Regions from separate parts of the Peribacillus sp. NPDC097675 genome, predicted to be linked through region 3. Evidence: riboswitches for the same ligand, from Rfam matches in the RefSeq annotation. Region 3 holds a riboswitch; each other region holds the start of a gene.
What was found. A riboswitch is a leader RNA that binds a small molecule or an ion and turns the genes downstream of it on or off. The one in region 3 is predicted to bind S-adenosylmethionine.
Positions count from the first base shown of each region.

Region 1: another riboswitch for S-adenosylmethionine. It lies ahead of metK (methionine adenosyltransferase); the one in region 3 lies ahead of ACQKL5_RS12105 (methionine ABC transporter ATP-binding protein).
Region 2: another riboswitch for S-adenosylmethionine. It lies ahead of ACQKL5_RS11380 (5-methyltetrahydropteroyltriglutamate--homocysteine S-methyltransferase); the one in region 3 lies ahead of ACQKL5_RS12105 (methionine ABC transporter ATP-binding protein).

Region 1 is NZ_JBNNSK010000008.1:47,059-54,066, reverse strand. It holds gene ACQKL5_RS12945 (gamma carbonic anhydrase family protein) at 1-236, shown strand, start outside; gene metK (methionine adenosyltransferase) at 349-1,545, opposite strand; SAM riboswitch class I at 1,712-1,874, opposite strand; gene pckA (phosphoenolpyruvate carboxykinase (ATP)) at 2,448-4,031, shown strand; gene ACQKL5_RS12930 (methyl-accepting chemotaxis protein) at 4,196-5,884, opposite strand; gene ACQKL5_RS12925 (DUF4097 family beta strand repeat-containing protein) at 6,055-6,846, opposite strand; gene ACQKL5_RS12920 (hypothetical protein) at 6,830-7,008, opposite strand, start outside.
Region 2 is NZ_JBNNSK010000007.1:11,924-18,931, forward strand. It holds gene ACQKL5_RS11355 (hypothetical protein) at 1-73, opposite strand, end outside; gene ACQKL5_RS11360 (hypothetical protein) at 373-1,383, shown strand; gene ACQKL5_RS11365 (sigma-70 family RNA polymerase sigma factor) at 1,510-2,040, shown strand; gene ACQKL5_RS11370 (DUF4179 domain-containing protein) at 2,033-3,058, shown strand; gene ACQKL5_RS11375 (PTS transporter subunit IIC) at 3,121-4,158, opposite strand; SAM riboswitch class I at 4,409-4,508, shown strand; gene ACQKL5_RS11380 (5-methyltetrahydropteroyltriglutamate--homocysteine S-methyltransferase) at 4,592-5,695, shown strand; gene ACQKL5_RS11385 (hypothetical protein) at 5,733-6,260, opposite strand; gene ACQKL5_RS11390 (SET domain-containing protein) at 6,594-6,995, shown strand.
Region 3 is NZ_JBNNSK010000007.1:148,210-155,217, reverse strand. It holds gene ACQKL5_RS12120 (toprim domain-containing protein) at 1-302, shown strand, start outside; gene ACQKL5_RS12115 (thioredoxin family protein) at 321-629, shown strand; gene ACQKL5_RS12110 (O-acetylhomoserine aminocarboxypropyltransferase/cysteine synthase family protein) at 944-2,254, shown strand; SAM riboswitch class I at 2,363-2,474, shown strand; gene ACQKL5_RS12105 (methionine ABC transporter ATP-binding protein) at 2,610-3,644, shown strand; gene ACQKL5_RS12100 (methionine ABC transporter permease) at 3,637-4,305, shown strand; gene ACQKL5_RS12095 (MetQ/NlpA family ABC transporter substrate-binding protein) at 4,321-5,163, shown strand; gene ACQKL5_RS12090 (hypothetical protein) at 5,270-5,473, shown strand; gene sufC (Fe-S cluster assembly ATPase SufC) at 5,902-6,687, shown strand; gene sufD (Fe-S cluster assembly protein SufD) at 6,703-7,008, shown strand, end outside.

The sequences.
Region 1 (7,008 bases), on a different contig from region 3:
TCGTCGGTATGGGTTCCATCATACTTGATGGTGCGGAAATTGGTGAAGGTGCCTTTATCGGAGCCGGTAGCCTTGTTCCTCAAGGAAAAGTGATCCCACCAAACACGTTAGCGTTTGGACGTCCAGCCAAAGTCGTTCGCGAAATCAATGATGAAGATCGCCAGGATATGGATCGAATCGTTCGTGAATACGCTGAAAAAGGGCAGATTTATAAACAGGCTGAACGAATTAAGTAAAATTCACAAAAATAGGATTCATTGAATTATTCCCTACGTAACCATATTTAATCCTATTTAACTCCATCAAAAAGGTGCCTCGCAAATTGCGAGGCACCTTTTTAATTATGGTTTACGCTTGAGCTTGTGTTTTCAAAGCCTCTGCTTTATCCGTGCGCTCCCAAGGCAAATCAACATCTGTACGGCCGAAGTGACCATATGCAGCTGTTTGTTTGTAGATTGGGCGACGAAGGTCAAGCATCTTGATGATACCAGCTGGACGTAGGTCGAAATTCGCTTCCACCAATTCCACTAGTACCTCTTCACTTACTGTTCCTGTGCCGAATGTATCGACTGAAATCGATACAGGCTTAGCCACACCAATTGCGTATGCTAATTGCACCTCCGCTTTATCAGCTAGGCCGGCAGCTACGATGTTTTTCGCAACGTAACGTGCAGCATATGCCGCAGAACGGTCAACTTTCGTCGCATCTTTACCAGAGAAAGCACCGCCGCCGTGACGAGCGTATCCGCCGTACGTATCAACGATGATCTTACGTCCAGTAAGACCCGCATCCCCTTGTGGTCCACCGATTACGAAACGACCAGTCGGGTTGATGAAGTATTTCGTGTTTTCGTCGATTAAGTCAGCTGGCACAACCGCTTTAATCACATGTTCTTTCAGGTCCGCTTGAATTTGCTCAAGTGTCACTTCAGGATCATGCTGTGTAGAGATGACGATAGTATCTACACGCACAGGCAGGTTATTCTCATCATACTCAACCGTTACCTGTGTTTTACCATCAGGACGCAAATAGCTTAGCGTATCATTCTTACGAACTTGAGAAAGGCGGAAAGAAAGCTTGTGGGCCAATGAAATGGGAAGGGGCATAAGCTCTTCCGTTTCATTGCACGCGAATCCGAACATAAGACCTTGGTCCCCTGCACCGATTGCATCGATTTCCTCTTCCGACATCGTGCCTTCACGTGCTTCTAATGCTTTATCAACGCCCGCTGCGATATCAGCAGACTGCTCATCGATTGAGCTTAGAACGGCACAAGTCTCGGCATCGAAGCCATATTTCGCACGCGTGTAGCCAATTCCTGCAATCGTATCACGGACGATACGCGAAATATCCACGTAAGCCGATGTTGTAATTTCTCCAGCAACAAGCACAAGACCTGTCGTCACACTTGTTTCACACGCGACACGCGCATTTGCATCCTTAGCAAGGATTGCATCTAAAATGGAATCTGAAATCTGATCACAAATCTTATCCGGATGGCCTTCTGTAACAGATTCAGAAGTAAATAGACGTTTCTTTGACATCTTATTTCCTCCTTGGAAGTTAGTATGTTGTAGGCATAAGCCTGATCTTTACGGAACTCGTTTCCCTTATTAGTTTCAATCATAGACACAGAATTCATGAAAAAAACACAAAAACCTTCCCTGGGTTATGAGGAAAGGTTTAAAAATTCTATCATCTATCCTTTCACTCTTATCGTTCAAGGGTCTTTACCTTGCTCAGGTTAGCACCATCACCACAATTCCTTGAAGAATCATCGCTTTATTTTCGGCGATTGATCTTTGGGTCAAGTTCAATATGGCAGGTTGCTGGGTTTCAAAGGGCCTGTCCCTCCACCAACTCGGGATAAGAGAATCCGTACAATTTAAGATACTATCGCATTTAGTCTGAATTTGTCAATGTTTTTCTAATTAGAACATTTTTCCCCATCAACGAAAAATAAAAAAACTTTTTTTATGGCACTGATGAACTATAAATAGTATTCTTAGAGTAGACTGGAATTTCAGACCATTGATATTGATGGATAATTCAGTCACAAGCAATTAGCACTATGGAAACCATATTTTAATCCCTTTTTCCTTTTCATATAGGCTGTTTTACTTCGTTTCTTCCTATATAAAAGAAGATTTTCGATAATCCCAGCGAGAGCCCTAATTTTTTACGGGGGCATCCGTTTCTTACATCCAAGATTGACTACCATAAGATTATCTTCCTTTCTGGGCAACTTTAGTGCTGACCATCCAGGATGGTTCACTGCAAGTATATGCCGGCATTAAACACTAGGTTACTCATGGATATAAAAAAATTGATTAATTTGACTATTCTATAATCGTTCACAAAAAACGTTTAAATAGTATAGACTATTCAATCTAATGTGTTATACTAATTGTAATATAAAACTTAAACAAAGGATGGTATCTCATATATGAATTCTGTTGACGTTAATGAGTTACACCAATTATTAGCAGGGAATAATGTGCAAACTCAGCTCTCAGTTCCTCAATTAGTTGAAAAAGTATTAAGCAGAAATGAAGGCGTTTTAACGTCGACTGGCGCAGTAAAAGCTGAAACCGGCAAATACACGGGCCGTTCACCTAAAGATAAATATATTGTAGAAGAAGCTTCGGTAAAAGATAAAATAGACTGGGGCCCAGTGAACCAGCCAATTTCTGAAGAAGTCTTCAATAATCTATATAGCAAAGTAGTGGACTACCTAAAAGCAAAAGAAGAACTCTTTGTTTTCAAAGGCTTCGCTGGCGCCGACGAATCATCACGCCTTCCTATCCGAGTTGTAAATGAATATGCTTGGCATAACCTTTTTGCTCATACTTTGTTCATCCGTCCGAACGAGGAGGAACTGAGAGGGCATGAAGCAGAATTCACGATCCTATCTGCACCTAATTTCAAAGCCGATCCAAAAGTTGACGGGACTAAATCCGAAACGTTCATCATGGTTTCATTCGAACGCAGAACAATCCTAATCGGTGGAACCGAATATGCAGGTGAAATGAAAAAATCCATTTTCTCCATCATGAACTACCTACTTCCGGAAGAAGAAATCCTTCCGATGCATTGCTCGGCAAATGTAGGTCGTGAAGGCGATGTCGCTTTATTCTTCGGATTGTCCGGTACTGGTAAAACCACGTTATCTGCCGACACGAACCGGAAACTGATTGGTGATGACGAACACGGCTGGTCTTCTAACGGTGTATTCAACATCGAGGGCGGATGCTATGCAAAAACCATTAATCTTTCACGTGAAAAAGAACCACAGATTTTCGACGCCATTCGTTTTGGCGCGGTATTGGAAAATGTAGTGGTGGATCCCGATACGCGCGAAGCGGATTACGATGATAGCTCATTGACGGAAAACACGCGTGCCGCTTACCAAATGCAAGCGATTGATAATATCGTGAATCCAAGTATCGCGGGACATCCAAATACAATCATTTTCTTAACGGCTGATGCATCTGGCGTACTGCCTCCTATCAGCAAACTTTCTAAAGAACAAGCCATGTTCCACTTCTTGAGCGGATACACTAGTAAATTGGCTGGTACTGAAAGAGGAGTGACGTCTCCTGAAGCAACATTCTCGACATGCTTCGGTTCACCTTTCCTACCACTACCTGCACAACGCTATGCAGAAATGCTTGGGGAAAAAATCGACGAGCATGATTCAAAAGTTTACCTGGTCAACACAGGTTGGACTGGCGGTGCTTATGGAACGGGCAGCCGCATGAAGCTTGCTTACACTCGTGCCATGATCCAAGCAGCACTTGAAGGAGAATTAGCAAACATCGAAACCATTAAAGATGATATCTTCGGATTGGACATTCCTGTTCATGTTCCAGGTGTTCCTGACGAAGTGCTTCAACCAATCAAGACGTGGGAAGATCCAGCTGCGTATACTGAGTCAGCAAAAGACTTGGCAGCACAATTCCGTGCCAACTTCAAAAAATTTGGAAGCGTTCCAAATGAAATCGAAGAACTTGGCGGACCAATTGCATAATTCAGGAATACGAAAGGACCAAGCGAAACTCGCATGGTCCTCTTTTTATCATTATAATAAGCTCGAAACCCCGGGCTATCGAACATTTCAAAGGATAAGCCACCTTCCAGCAAGAAAAAGCCCGAACGAGAAATTGTTCTTCGTTCGGGTTACTGATTATATTCTTAAATCTTAAAGTGACTCACTTCTTTTTGTAGCCTTTCCGCCAAGGATGCTAGTGATTGGGCTCCTGTAGTAATTTGTTCATTCGCAGCCAGCTGTTCTTCTGTTGCGGCACTAGTATCATAAGCCCGTTCGGCAGCCGACACCGCAATTTCTTTTATGGATAAGGAACCTGCTGCCACTTCTTCGGTCATCGCTTGAATCTCATCGATGGCAATGGAAGTCGATCCAATCCGTTCACTCACCTCTCCGACTGCCACTTTGATTTGATTGAACATCTGTAATGAATTTTCAGAAGCCACCAGTCCATCTACCGCTTTCTCGCTCCCAATCTTGATGGATTCCACTCCTTTTTTGGTAGCATCTTGAATTATAGAGACCATGTTTGCGATCTCTGAAGCGGACCGTTTCGATTCCTCGGCCAGTTTCCGGACTTCATCTGCCACTACGGCAAAACCCTTTCCATGTTCTCCAGCACGGGCGGCCTCGATGGCAGCATTCAAGGCGAGTAAGTTCGTTTGATCGGAAATGTCCGTAATCAACGCTGTCACCCTTTGAATATCACTAGAATGAATTGCCATCTTTTCCATGATGCTTGCTGAATCTTGAATGGTAGCATTGATATTATTCATTTCCTTTGTCACGGCATTCATGCTGGAGGATCCCTCATTTACAAGCGAATTCACGGTTTCAGCCGATTGAAGCATATCGACATTACTTTCCGTAATCCTTCCGACCGCTGCAGCCATTTCATTCATGGAATTCACTGAATCCTCGATTATGGTCACCTGCTGATTCGTTCCCTGCATATTATCCTCTGCGGTTGTTGCGACCATCTCCGAAGAGGCCAGGCTTTCCTCGGAACTCGCTGACATTTGCTCAGCTTGAGCGGCAAGCAGTGTCGATGAATCCCTCATACTCGAGACTATTGACTTAAGTTCTTTGACCATCTTATTGAATGCGCAGGCCATATCACCAATCTCGTCTTTGTTTCGCACCTGAACGTCTTCCACCTGGAGGTCTCCGTCTGCAACCTGTCCTATGGCAGCTGTAAGCTTCCGAACAGGGTAGGATATACTACGGCTCAGGACAGTCGGCATAACGATACTAAGGACAAACCCTCCGATGATGACCAACGTGATGATGAGTTGCATGTCCTTCACCAACGCATCTATCTCTTTGCGTTTTTCTTGCATATACACTTTTTGATTGTCACTTAACTGCTTAGCTTTTTCGATGATCGTTTCTTCTAGTACACTTGTCTCTTTCGCGATAACCAAAGCTTCCTGCGTTTTTTCCTTCTGGACATTAAAGATTATTTCTTCTGAAAGTTTTGCATACTCCTGTTTTGCTTTGTATGCCTCTTCCAATAAAACGCGATCTTCTTTCAGTTTAAGCTTCTTTCCCAACTCTTTATATGTATCTTCAAATACATTATTTTTTTCCGTCCTACCTTCTAAATACTTAGCATCCGCATAAATCATATATCCGCGGATATCATTGGAATAATCTTGCTGATTGATAATCAGATCATCTACCAGCTGGGTCTTCTTCACACGATCATCCAATAAAAACTTATACTGACCATTTAACTCACTGATAATCAATAAATAGACAGCCCCCATGGCCAATAAAAATAAAAGCAAAGACAAAAAACTACCCCATAGTTTTTTTGATACAGATAATTTCATGTAGCATCCCCCAAGTCAGTTTCCATCTTCTTTGACCCTAATCTTCCTTACATCCTTCTTCAATTCAGAGTATAAAGTCCTGTATCAATATTACCATATTCTTCATAATATTTTGTCAATTAATGCAAAAAAACCTAATACTCTTTTAAGAGTCATTAGGTTTTCTAATCTTAATCAATATAAATCGTACCGGAAGCTGATTGGATTGATAGAGTTGCCCCGCCTGAACCTATTTTTCCATTCAATATACTTTTCCCACCTTCCACCTTCAGTTCTTCTGAAGAAAATAAGGAATTCTTGATTTTTCCTGATCCTGTCGAAGCCTTCACCTGTAAAGAATTTGGTTTACTCTCGAATTTCATGATTACCTTGCCCGAATGCGTAGTAATGGTACTATTCTCTTCCAGTACTCCTTTATAGGAGATATCGATGTCCCCAGTATCGTTAGTAAGGCTGAATTTTCCTTCTATCTTTTTTAAATTCATATCCCCAGCAACGATTTCTCCTCCAATCTTCTTCCCTTCAAAGCCATTGATGTCAATTTGACCGGAATCTGCCGTCACTATTAATTCTTCTGCTGTTATTTTTTTCCCGGATATTTTACCAGCCGTCGTATTTAGGCTGATTTTCTTAAAAATTTTCCTCGGGACTTCAACATATAATGTGTCTGTCTTAAAATTGATTAAACTCGATGATCCTTCGAGGTCCACTGTGAGAACAGTTCCTTCCAATGTTATTGGAACTTCCTTTCCTGCCTTCGCGCTTACTTTCACTTTCTCATTATCGGATGGCCGCATCTCGATATTTTGCCCATCGGTTGTTACGAAGATCTCCTCTATTTCCTTTGCCTCAAATGACTTGGGTTCTACGTCAGAAGTTGTATCTGAACCACATGCCGCCATGAAAATGCCTAACATTGAAACGGTTAGAATGAACATGAACCTTCTATTTAAATTTCTCATCAATTCCTCCATTTGAATATTCTTTTTCTATCATTGCTTTCTTAAATCCTGATTGGAGATGACCCGTTTTCACTAGTTGTACCACGATCGTGATACCTAATAGAACAAGAGTCAAGTTGAGGTAAAACCCGTTGTAACTTGTCGATACGCCTAAAAAGTCAA
Region 2 (7,008 bases), 140 kb from region 3:
TCTTGGAGGTAATTGGTATCGCAAAACCCTCCGTTGCAGCCTTGGTTATTTTATCTTTAAATTTATCAAACATAGTTTCCCTCCCTAACTAAGAATGCGAAAACTCCTTGGAATCATCTTATAGTGATTCATGCTTTGATAAATTTACTTCCTTTCATTTTATGCTCCCCCTGATTTCTTTCTCTCTCTATAACATAGGTAGTTTATCACAGCTAATTACATGATTATTCTTTTTCAGTAAAAAATATACGTTAATTCAAATTAACTTGGGAACATTTCAAGTATTATTTTCCCAATATACCCTATAACAATTAAATTTTGGTAAAATTTAATTCACGCTAAAAAGTCGAACTATAGAATAGGAGATTATAGATGTACAAACACATTTCATTACCCCTTATCCTCCTCTGCTTATTCGTACTCCCTTCATGTTCAAGTCATGAATACCAGGATGCCCTGGATAAGGGTATCGAAAGTCTTGGAAAACGTGATTACCATCAGGCAGCCATTCAGTTCGAATTAGCCTTAAAAAAGAAAAACGGCGACGAGGATGCCTCTAGCTATCTTGAACAGGCAAATTATATGGATGAGGCAGTCTCTGCTTATGAGGAAAAAGAGTATGGAGCTTCCCTTGAATCGTTAAATACGGTCATTGCAAATAAAGGCACCTTGAAAACCTTGCAGACCGAAGCTGAAAAATTAAAAGCAGAAGTCCTTGCTGATCAGGAAACAGCTTCTTCTTTTGAAGACACCATGAAGGTAGTGAAAGAACTCATGGCAAAAGAGAATTACAGTGTAGCACGGAAGAAATTGCGGCTTTTAGAAAAAAGGCTAGAATCGGAAGACTCCCTATCAAGCTATCAGCCTGAACTTGCTAAACTCACGAAACAAGTGGACCTTGCCTCGAAAGAACAGGAAGTAACACAACCCGAAGTAAAGAAAACCTTAGAAAAATCTGATGAGCAGCGTGACTCGTATCAACTATACGAAAATGGCCGCTACGGATTTTCCATGTATTATCCCAAAGGCTTAAGAATGGATCCCCCACCAACCAATGGTGATGGAGCCAGGTTCTTTAATGACCAATTTGAGATTACCGCTTATGCTAGCCATACAAATGTAATCAATGATGAAGAAACGATCGAAATGTATTATGAAAACGATTTGAACAGCATCACTGAAGAAATCGCCTATCAGCGCATAACAGAAGATTGGTATGTCCTTTCCTACGAAGAAAATGGGAAGATCATCTATAAGAAGTTCTACTTTAACGATCAGGTTGGCACGACCTTTGTCATTAGCTATCCCGCTAGTGAACAAGAGAAGTACGGTCCCATCACTTCTCATATCGCAGAGACCTTCACCCCCTCCACCAACTCATAGTACTAACAATAAGGCAAGTTGCCATGACCCGTCTAGACAACTGGACGACTCATGGCTTTTTCGTAGTTATTCGCAACCGATGTCATGCTTCAATCGACTATATAGTAAAGGGGGGAAAGCAGAAGAATGGATACGATCTATTTAGTTAAGCAAGCACGAAAAGGCAAGGACGAAGCGTTTGAACAATTGATTGATTCTGTCCGCAATAAACTATACCGAACTGCTTTTTCCTACGTTCGAAATGAACAGGATGCACTGGACTTATATCAAGATGCCATTTACGAGGCCTATCTTTCTTTGAAAAAATTAAAAAAACCTGAACAATTTCAGAGTTGGATAACAAAAATCATAATATTTAAGTCCATCGATTTTATTAGAAAATCATCAAAACACTTCCTGGCAGACGACGAACTGTTTGAGCAGTTAATGTCCGGTGAAGGATTTGATAACCTTGAACAATCACTTGATCTTACGAAAGCTTTTGAATCGCTGGATGTAACGTATAAAACGATGATTCTGCTGAGGTTTTATCACGATCTTTCCATTAAGGAAATAGCGGAATTCATGGATTATCCCGAAGGAACCGTCAAATCCAATTTACATCGCGCCAAGAAAATCTTACGTCCCATTTTGAAGGAGGGTTATCTGCATGGATAAAGGGAACTTCCGACCGTCTATTGATGACATTTCCATCCCGGAGAAGTTATTAAAACAAAGAGAGAAAACAGCCATTTATAAAGCAAAAAGAACAAAACGCAAGAATATCAAAAGGCTTTCTAGCTTAATTGCCAGTGGATTATGCCTATCCGTACTTGGAACAGGTTCTCTATCGCCGACACTCGCGCAATCATTCTCGCATATTCCTTTTATCGGACCTATCTATTCACAATTCCATGACCTTGCTGCCGAAAGAATTGAACAAAACAAACTAGCTACTGTCATTGAAAAACAAGACACACATGATGGTTTATCGATGAATGTGAAAGAAGCCGTTTATGATGAAGGACGCTTAGTCGTAACCGTCGAATATAAAGGGGATTATTCCAAATTGGACCTAGGGAACGAAGCGAATCAAGGGTATAGATACATTACCATTAACGGAAGCGAACCAAATGTCGCTATAGGATCCTCAACATCTGATGACGTAAATTCCAATACGATTATTGAATCTCACCAATTTACACTAGCTAATTATGATGAATATGGTGATTCCATCACTGTAGCTGTACATGGGGAAGATTTATTCGGAAGAAAAGGGAATTGGGATGTCTCCTTTCCTTTGGAAAAAGTAGAAGGTACGATTCAAACATTTACACCACATGCAAAAGTTCAAACAGAGGACCGTATCTATACATTATCGGTAGACCAGGTATCCTTTCTTCCACTATCCACTAGGATCGATTTGACTCTGGATTATCCTTCGGAAATGGACGAAAATGACACATGGCCATCATTTCCCTATGTCGTGACAGACGACCAAGGACATGTATACAAAGATTTAGAACTCCAATATGGACAAGTGGATGCGAGTGGACACAAAATCGTATTAGCCCTTCCGCCTATGAACACGGTCCCAAAGACATTAACCATTCAACCACACTATGATAACGGAGATCCTGGTACACCCAACTATGGTGAAATCGTAGATTTGAAGGTTGAAGTCCCATTGAATTAGCCTACCCACAAAAGAAGCAGTCAGAGCTAAACGCCTGACTGCTTCTGCTATTCAATCTCCTTTTATTCAAAATGCAAGGTATAGTCTTCTGCTTTAATCCATTTCAATTTCTTAGAGAAAACGTAGATCAGCACAAGGTTCAACACAATCGGAAGAATGAAGAAAATAACGATCATGATTGTTATATTACTACCAATCCATCCCCCTTCAGCTAGTTTCATATAATTTAAAGGACCAACTAAACCCGATAAACCAAATCCAGCACTATAGGGCGTTCCTTGTATATTTAACATACCTGCCAACGCTCCTAGTATTGCTGCCGTGATCAGCATGGGAAAGGCGATTTTCGGTTTCATGAAGAAATTCCGCATTTGAATCTTAGGAGAACCTAGTACATGTGCTAAGGCCGTTCCGAGCGAGTTCGCTTTGTAACTAGCAATGGCTAAGCCAACACCTGCTGCTACGATTCCTAGGTTAGCCGCACCAGAACCTATACCGGAAAGCATAATGACCGTCGCTACCCCCACTGTTGAAATGGGTGACAAAATGATAAGACAGAAAATAACGGAAATGATTGCTCCCATTACAATAGGTTGCAACGAGGTCACGTTAGCAATGGCGACACCCAGTAACCCTGTGGAGGATTTCACAAAGGGCAAAATGAGATACCCTATCATACCCGGTATTAAGATGCTTAAAGTCGGCATCAAAAGAATGGCATACGCTTTTAATTTATCTCCGATTAATTGAAGGAACAAAACGGTCAATGCTGCCGTGATTCCTGTGTTGATCACGACACCAATCCCATTTAAGGCAAACAAACCGTCAGCTGTTTTCTGAATGGCACCACTTCCTACCATGGCCGCAATCCCGATACTCGCCGTCTGGGTCGTTGATAATTTGAATGTAATCCCGACCATCATCCCAATCATGACTGGTAACAGGCTCATGACGAAAACAGTGATATCAAGTATGTGTTGTAATGCCGGGAAATGAGGGATTATTAGCTTAAGTATTTCCCCTAACAAAGCATTGGGAATTAATGAAACGACAATGCCTAGGCTCATCCCCGTCAATAATTTATGGAAAAAATCCTTCATATGACTTATCTCCTATCTCGCTATAATGTACATAATTATAAGAAATATTCTGACAACAGTCAAAGGATTTTTTTAATACTTTACCGCGAAAGTGTATAAAAGTAATATATGCTTCTAGCAAATCCCTTAAGCAGAAACTTCCTGTTTTAATAGATACATGTTAATCTTTTCTATTTTCTAAATTATCTGCATTTTACCTTGACCTTTATTAACACTACCTGTATAGTCGTAATTAATTGAATAGTTCACATTCTTATCCAGAGAGGTGGAGGGACTGGCCCTTTGATACCTCAGCAACAGACTTTACTGTACTGTGCTAATTCCAGAAGTGTAAAACTTGAAGATAAGAAGAGTAAATAAGCATAGCTGATTAAACCTCTTCTTTTTTTAAGAAGAGGTTTTTATATTTTAATAAGGAAAGTAGGAATCTACCATGACCATCACTTTAACGAAAGCTCCTTTTAAAGCCGATCACGTAGGAAGTCTATTAAGACCAGAAAGTGTACATCTAGCAAGAAAGCAACGGAAAGAAGGATTAATCACCGCAGAACAATTACGCGAGGTTGAAACGCAGGAAATAAAGCGTATCGTCGATAAACAAATTGAAATTGGATTAGAGGCAGTCACTGACGGGGAATTCAGACGCACCTGGTGGCACTTTGACTTCTTGGAACATTTAAATGGAATCGAAGGGTATGTCACGGAAAAAGGCCTTACCTTTGATGGAATCGAAACAGAACGTTATAACGTTCGGAATACTGGAAAAATCTCTTTTAACCCCGATCACCCCTTTATTAAAGACTTTATCGAGTTTAATGAAATCGTTGGTGGTCGGGCAGTAGCGAAACAAACCATTCCTAGTCCCAATCAATTATTTGCTGTAGGTGTCCATAATCAAGAAATCTATCCTGACATCGAAGATTATGCAAAGGATATTATTAAAGCCTATCAAGATGCCTTACAGGCCTTTTACGATGCCGGTGTACGTTATATACAATTAGATGATGTATACATAGCCAGGCTTTCCGCTCCGGACTTCCAGTTCAAAGATGGCACATATTCAAGAGAACAATTAATTGATTTAGCGTTACGCGTGATTAATGGTACATTGGAGGGAAAACCTGAAGATCTTGTTGTAACGACTCACCTTTGTCGTGGGAACTACCAATCAACTTGGGCATTCGAAGGGAGCTATGCTCGGATCGCACCGACTTTATTGGCTAAAGAACAAGTAGATGGATTCTTCTTGGAATATGATGATGATCGTTCAGGAGATTTTAAACCATTAGAGTACATTCCAAATGGCGGTGCGCAAGTCGTTCTTGGAATCGTTACATCGAAGAATGGGGAACTTGAAGATAAAGAAGCTGTTAAAGCACGGATTGAGGAAGCGTCAAAATACGTGCCACATGAACAACTATGCTTAAGCCCGCAATGTGGTTTCGCTTCCACTCATCTTGGTAACAAACTAACAGAAGAACAACAGTGGGAAAAATTGAAATTCGTTGTGGATGTCGCCAAAGAAGTGTGGGAATGAATGAAATAGGGACAAGCCTCAGGCTTGTCCCTTCTATTCAACCACAATGACTATCCTCATCATCCTCTTTCTTCACTACTACATCATCCGTAACCATATCCTTAAGTTGGTTCTTCAACGTCAGCTCTGCCGCCTTGCCATCACTTGGCGACCCGTCGGCGAAGTACATCGGAAATAGGGAAAAGAACATGATATAAAAAGAAAAGTAAATGAATTGGTACCAGATGACCGAACTTTCCAAGATGTTCTGGTAAACCAAGCTATATATGACCAACATGCTAATCAGATTAAAGATGGCTCCCCCTAAATAAATCAACATATTAGTGAATTTATTATCATATTTTAAACCCTTGAATTCACAATGCCCATTCCAAAAGTAATATTTCCTGATTTCAATATTGCAAAAGGAGAAAAGCTTATCTCCACATCCGATTAAGATTTTTTTCTCCGTACCGCCGAAGAGCGTGACAAAGAATAAATGCCCACCTAAATGAATAAGTGTGACAACCGGTAAAATCAGAAAAAAGGAAAAGAGAAATTTAGTGATATCAGATAGACCAAACATTCCAATCATCCTCCTCATGTGAGCTTGGTGTGTTCATACAAGTCCTTATTCGAAGGATGATACTCTCTTACCCGGTATAGACGGATTATAACTAGTAAATGTTCACATCTTTCCATGACTATCCCTTATAAAAGAAAATTTCACCATATATTAAAAAAACGACGATTAGTCTGCCATCATTCTGTGCATTTCCCGTCATACCTTTTTGCACTCATTCTCTTTATATCTATTCATGGCAATATTTAATTTCCCTAAATTAGTTGCTTTTCTTCCCATTTGCTGTCAAGCTTATACAATCTGGACTATAAAGAATAGAACAAGTAGGTGACGAATATGATCGAAGTTAAAAATTCCACACTTAGTGATGGAGAATTCAATAGAGGCGTTTTCGCGAAACGTGATATTAAAAAGGGTGAGCTTTTACATGAAGCACCAGTTATCGCTTATCCAAATGAAGAGCATGTCCATATAGAGAAAACATTACTGGCGGATTATGCGTTTGAGTATGGCATAAACCATACATGCTTGCTTTTAGGATACGGCATGCTGTTTAACCATTCCTATACGCCCAATGCCACATATGATATAAACTTTGACCAGCATACATTTGATTTCTTCGCGTATACGGATATTAAAGCCGGAGAAGAGATTACCATCAACTATAATGGTGAGGTCGATAATGAAGATCCGTTATGGTTCAACAAAGAAGATAATGGTGAAGAAGAAACTGATTAATAGATGAAGAAAA
Region 3 (7,008 bases):
ATAAACGAAAAGTGGCTTCCGTTTTAGACGAAGAAGTGGAAATTAGATGTACGAACGGCACAATCTCATTAACTAAGCTGGATGAAATGGTGGATGAATTGATAGGCCGGGATGTTTACATCCTTTTTGATGCAGATGAGTCAGGGGAAAAACTAAGGAAACAATTTCGTCGTGAATTGCCCGAAGCGAATCATTTGTACATAGATAAGATGTACAAGGAAGTGGAGGATACCCCAGAACATCACATTGCTTCCGTGCTTATGACTGCGAATATGAATGTGAAAGCCAAATTCTTAAGTTAAAGGATGGAAGATTAACTGATGGAGGAATGGAAAGAAAAAGATTTTAAGCAGGCTGTTGACCGAGGGGATACCTTTAGCTTATATCTCTATACGCCTTTATGCGGTACCTGCCAGGTAGCTTCTAGGATGCTTTCCATAACACTTGAGCTATTCCCAGAAATGAAGGCAGGAAAGATGAACATGAATTATGTCCAGCCACTGGCTGAAGAATATGAAATTGAGAGTGTACCTTGCTTATTGCTTTTTAGAAAAGGGAAGCTAATCGAGAAAATATATGCCTTTCAGTCCGTACCCTATTTATATGGATTGATGAAAGAAATAAGCTAAAAGCCGATCCTGTAGGATTGGTTTTTTGTTGTATGCAAAAAGCAATATAGTAATTTTATAAAATAATTGAATATTCTAATAGTTTGTTGACTGGCTACGACTAAAGTGCTATATTTTGTAATAAGTATATGTTGAATCGTTTAGTGGTTCGTAAAAGAGAAGAAAAAAGATAGTTTCACTTCTGCTTTTTAAAGATAATTCCTTCAGCGTGAGTATTCAGAGCGAAGAGGGGTCAAACTTCTTCTTTTTTCATAAGCAATGAGATAGCATCCCTAATAATTCCTACTAAAACCATAGAAAAAGGGGAGAAAATGATGACAGAGAAAAATTTCCGTTTTGAAACTTTAAGTGTGCATGGTGGCCTTCAGCTTGACGAAACGGGCGCCCGTGCTGTGCCTATTTATCAAAGCAATGCTTATTTGTTCAAAGATACAGATCATGCGGCGAATCTGTTCGGACTAAAGGAAAGTGGATACATCTATACACGGCTTCATAATCCAACTGTCAGCGTTTTTGAAGAAAGAATGGCCCTGTTGGAAGGAGGCATTGGTGGATTGGCAGTAGCAAGTGGCATGGCTGCGATAACACTTGCCATTCTAAACATTGCTACTATGGGAGATGAGATTATTGCTGCTTCTACATTATATGGCGGCACATATAATCTATTTGAAAACACTCTTCCTAAGTACGGAATTAAAGTGAAATTCGTCTCTCCCGATGATCCGGAAAATTTCAAAAAAGCCATCACTCCACGAACGAAGGCCATTTTCGCTGAAACGATTGGCAATCCAAGTTTAAGGGTTCTAGATATAGAAGCGGTGGCCGACATAGCCCATGAATCCGGTGTCCCATTGATTATCGATAACACTTTTGCGACACCATATCTGTGCCAGCCGATAGAGTTCGGAGCGGATATCGTCATCCATTCAGCCACAAAGTGGCTATTGGGCAACGGTACCACATTAGGCGGTGTCATTATTGATGGAGGTAAATTCGATTGGAATTCACCTAACTATCCAGGCTTTACCGAACCTGATCCAAGTTATGATGGGCTTGTCTACTCCGAGGCAGTAGGACCTGCTGCCTTTATCACCAAAGCACGTGTCCAATTGCTTCGGGATATGGGGCCAACTTTAAGTGCTCAAAGTGCCTTCCAGTTTACTCTAGGCTTGGAAACACTGCATGTAAGGATGAAAGAGCACCTTTTAAATACGAGGGCAATCATTCAATTCTTGGAAGAACATCCGGCAGTCTCCTGGGTTTCATATCCGGGTAATGATGATCATCCCGATAAAGCCCTTGCAGATAAATACTTGCCTAAGGGACCTGGATCTGTGGTGACATTTGGCATTAAAGGAGGACGTGAAGCGGGGGCGAAACTCATCAATTCAGTGGGGTTATGGTCACATGTTGCCAATGTGGGGGATGCGAAGAGCTTAATTATCCACCCCGCGAGTACAACTCACCAACAATTGAACGAGGTAGGTCTGGTTCAAGCAGGTGTTAGTGCAGATCAGGTACGGTTATCAATCGGAATAGAAAATGTGGAAGATTTAATCGAGGATTTAGAGCAAGCTATTGAAAAAGCGACGAATACCGTTTCGGTGAACTCAAAAACAGTTTAATAGCAATCCAAGTGTCTCAGTAATTATCCATTGCACTCCTTTTTTATCTGTGATAGAATTTCACCATAGTAAAATGAACGTAATGATAAAAGAATAGTCCATATATAGCTCTTATCAAGAGAGGTGGAGGGATGTGCCCGTTGAAACCCGGCAACCGACAAGGATTTTCCTTGGAAAGGTGCCAATTCACACAAAGCGTAATCGCTTTGGGAGATGAGAGGAAGGCCTGCTTTTCCCTGCCTTTCTGCTCATGCAGAAGGGCTTTTTCTATTTCTTTACAGTCATAAATGGTAGGATGTCACAAATATAAATCAACTAAATTCATAGGTTTTATTGGATAAAGAGGTGAGCATAGATGATTACATTGTCAAACGTTAGTAAACTTTTTCGAACAGGAAAAGGGAATAATGAAACGATTCACGCTGTGAATAGTGTGAATTTAAAGATAAATAAAGGTGAGATTTTTGGAATCATAGGGTACAGTGGAGCGGGGAAAAGCACGCTTATCCGGATGCTTAATGGGCTGGAAACGCCTACTGAAGGATCGGTGGTCGTTGCAGAAAATGAAGTGTCCACTATCAAAGGATCTAAGCTTCGAAAAGCCCGTCAAGAGATAAGCATGATTTTTCAACACTTTAACCTCTTGTGGTCAAGGACTGTGCAGGAAAATATAGCCTTTCCTTTGGAAATTGCGGGAATAGGCAAACAAGAGCGTGTCAAACGTGTTAATGAACTGATAAAGTTAGTCGGTCTAGAAGGAAGGGAAAAGGCCTTTCCATCACAACTTAGTGGTGGTCAAAAACAAAGGGTTGGTATAGCGAGGGCCCTTGCCAATAACCCGAAAGTGCTATTGTGTGATGAAGCGACGTCCGCTTTGGATCCCCAAACAACGGATTCAATCTTGGAATTGCTTGTGGACATCAACCAGCGACTGGGATTGACGATTGTCTTGATTACACACGAGATGCATGTCATCCGTAAAATTTGCAACCGGGTTGCGGTGATGGAAAATGGCCGGGTAGTGGAACAAGGAGCTGTTTTGGACGTTTTCAGAAATCCGAAAGAACAAATGACCAAGCGTTTTGTTCAACAGGTGACAGAACCAGAAGAGACAAGAGAAACGATGGAGCATTTGTTTGAACGATATCCAGCTGGAAAAGTGATTCAGCTGACATTTGTCGGAGATCATGCAGAGAGCCCGTTAATCACCAAATTGGTTCGTAATTTCGAGTTGGAAGTCAATATTGTCCAAGGGAAAATTTCTCAAACCAGAAGCGGTTCATATGGAACATTGTTTATTCACCTTGATGGTAATGAAGATGAAATGCTCCGCGCAATCGAATTCATAAAAGCACAGCAAGTTGGCGTGGAGGTGATTACTCATGCTTGAAGAATTATTGCCGAATGTAGATTGGGAAGACATTATCGAAGCGACGAAAGAAACGCTATATATGACAAGTATCTCGGTTGTAGCTACCTTTATTCTGGGCATATTATTGGGTTTGCTTCTCTTTTTAACAGGTAAGGGGAATATGTGGGAGAATCGGGGCATCAATGGGGTATTGAGTGCTTTCGTTAATATTTTCCGCTCCATCCCGTTCCTTATCTTGATTGTGTTATTGATTCCATTCACTAAATCGATTGTCGGTTCCATGATTGGTGAGGATGCGGCATTACCGGCTTTGATCATTGGTGCCGCTCCATTTTATGCACGATTGGTTGAAATTGGCCTGCGTGAAATCGATAAAGGCGTCATAGAAGCAGCTAAATCAATGGGGGCCAAAACAAGTACCATCATTTTTAAAGTCCTGCTTCCAGAGTCGATGCCTGCACTCATCTCAGGGATCACTGTAACATCAATTGCATTGGTCGGGTACACGGCAATGGCCGGTGTCATAGGAGCAGGTGGGTTGGGTAACTTAGCCTATCTGGACGGTTATCAACGGAATCACAACGACGTTACCTTGGTAGCGACGATCGTCATATTAATAATCGTCTTCGTCATTCAGATTATCGGAGATGTGTTTACAACTAAATTGGATAAACGATAAGGGGAGATGTACCGGATGAAAAAGTTTTTAGGATTTGCGTTAGTTTTAGTATTATCAATTGCACTGGCAGCTTGCGGAACGGATAAAGAGAAAGATTCAGGTAGTGGGGATACAGAAAAAGAAACGAAGAAATTAGTGGTTGGGGCATCGAATGTACCGCATGCTGAAATCCTTGAAAAAGCGAAACCTCTTTTAGAAGAGAAAGGCATTGAATTGGAAATCGAGACATTCCAAGACTATATTTTACCAAACAAAGCTTTGGATGAGAAAGAGTTAGACGCTAACTACTTCCAGCACATTCCTTATTTAGAAGCTCAAATCAAGGAAAATGGATATGATTTTGTTAATGCAGGTGGCATTCACATCGAGCCGATTGGTTTATATTCAAAAAAATATAAAAGCATTGATAAGCTTCCGCAAGGGGCAACCATTATTTTAAGCAGTTCTGTTGCAGACCATGGCCGTGCATTATCACTTTTAGAAAAAAATGGCTTGATTAAACTTAAAGAAGGCATAGACAAAACGACAGCAACTGAAAAAGATATCGTTGAGAATAAGAAAAAGCTTAAATTTGATGCAGAATATGAAGCGGCATTGCTTCCGAAGATATTTGAAAGCGGTGAAGGTGATGCTGTATTGATCAACTCTAACTATGCGATCGATGCTGGCTTGAATCCGCTTAAAGATTCTATTGCAATAGAAGATTCTGAATCACCATACGTGAACGTTATCGCTGTGAATAAAGGGGACGAAAACAAAGAAGAAATCAAAACGCTTGTAGAAGTGTTACATTCCAAAGAAATTCAAGATTTCATCCTTGAAGAATACGATGGTGCAGTTGTGCCTGTTAAAGAGTAAAGTAACGAAAAAACGACCTGGAATTTTCTGGTCGTTTTTGTTTTGGGGTTTAAAGTTGAATACCTAGGGTATAGAATAAACAGGGTAACAAAATTGATTTACAAATTTGAAAGGATGGTTCACTATCAATACTTTAGATTTAAACGTAACGAGCGAAATGGAAAAAGCTATGCAGTTATCACATGGGGTTGGGTACAGTGAGTACAGCAGAAATTTAGACCTTCGTATCGAGGTTGAAAAAGTAAGAGATAGGGAACATGAACAATGCAATAAAATGGTACTGGAACTGCAACGTAAAATACACGCATAAGCATATATTATAGACTTTTAAAAATCGGTTTGTAGAGGTAAAATGGGAAGTGATCTATTGTACTAAGTGGATCATTTACATCCTCATGCAAGCCGTTTTTTTATTTCAAGGGCCAATTGTCTTCCATTAAAATGTTTTGGGAATATTTTATAGGAGGGAACCCTCGAATAAATAATTCACATTAACAAAAGCTAAAATAAGGGCATAATCTGCATGGAAAAGCCTTTAGATGGTCTTTTTGCAACAATAGGACAGGTTTCCACTCCGGAGCGAGTAAAAACCCCCGTCTATATTAGTTGATTCTAAATTGGATTTGTTATAAAATTGTAATGAGAATAAAGTGAGAATGATTTTTCAAGAAAACTATATAAGAAAGTGATTTTTACTTTCTGTAATAAAATAGGAATTAAGTTCACGGAGGTATTATTATGTCAGGTTCAACATTAGTGGTTAAAGATCTTCATGTATCAATAGAAGGCAAAGAAATTTTAAAAGGGGTAAACCTTGAAGTAAAAGGCGGAGAAATCCATGCAATCATGGGGCCAAATGGAACAGGTAAATCCACTTTATCTTCAGCAATCATGGGTCACCCTAAATATGAAGTAACAAGCGGAAGCATATCTTTCGATGGTGAAGATGTATTGGAGATGGAAGTTGACGAACGTGCTCGTGTTGGTCTTTTCCTTGCTATGCAATATCCAAGTGAAATCAGTGGGGTTACAAATGCAGACTTCTTGCGTTCAGCCGTCAATGCACGCCGTGAAGAAGGCGACGAGATTTCACTTATGAAATTCATCCGTCAAATGGACAAAAACATGGAGTTCCTTGAAATGGATGAAGATATGGCGCAACGTTATTTGAATGAAGGATTCTCCGGTGGAGAGAAAAAACGTAACGAAATCCTTCAATTAATGATGATTCAACCAAAAATCGCGATTCTGGATGAAATTGACTCAGGTCTTGACATCGATGCACTTAAAGTCGTTTCAAAAGGAATCAATGAAATGCGCGGAGAAGATTTTGGTTGCTTGATCATCACTCACTACCAACGTCTATTGAACTATATTACACCTGATTTTGTACACGTTATGATGCAAGGTCGCGTCGTTAAATCTGGCGGTCCTGAATTAGCTGCACGATTAGAAGCAGAAGGTTATGACTGGATTAAACAAGAATTAGGCATTGAAGACGAAACTGTTGGCGAAGAAGCGTAAGTAGGAGGATTTGCAATGACTACAGAAATGAAATTATCGCTTGAAAAAGAGGACATAAGCTCTTATTCAACAAAAAATAATGAGCCATCTTGGCTATCAGAGCTTCGAATCAAAGCCTTTTCAGGTTTAGAAGAGCTTCCGATGGTTAGACCGGATAAAACTAAAATAGATAAATGGAATTTTTCTTCTTTCCAATCTCATACGGTTGAAAGTGAAGCTTTTGCTTCTTTAGAAGAGCTTCCAAAAGAAATTAAATCCATCATTGAAGAAAATGAAAACTTATATATTCAACGCAACAATACGCCGGCACACATTAATTTG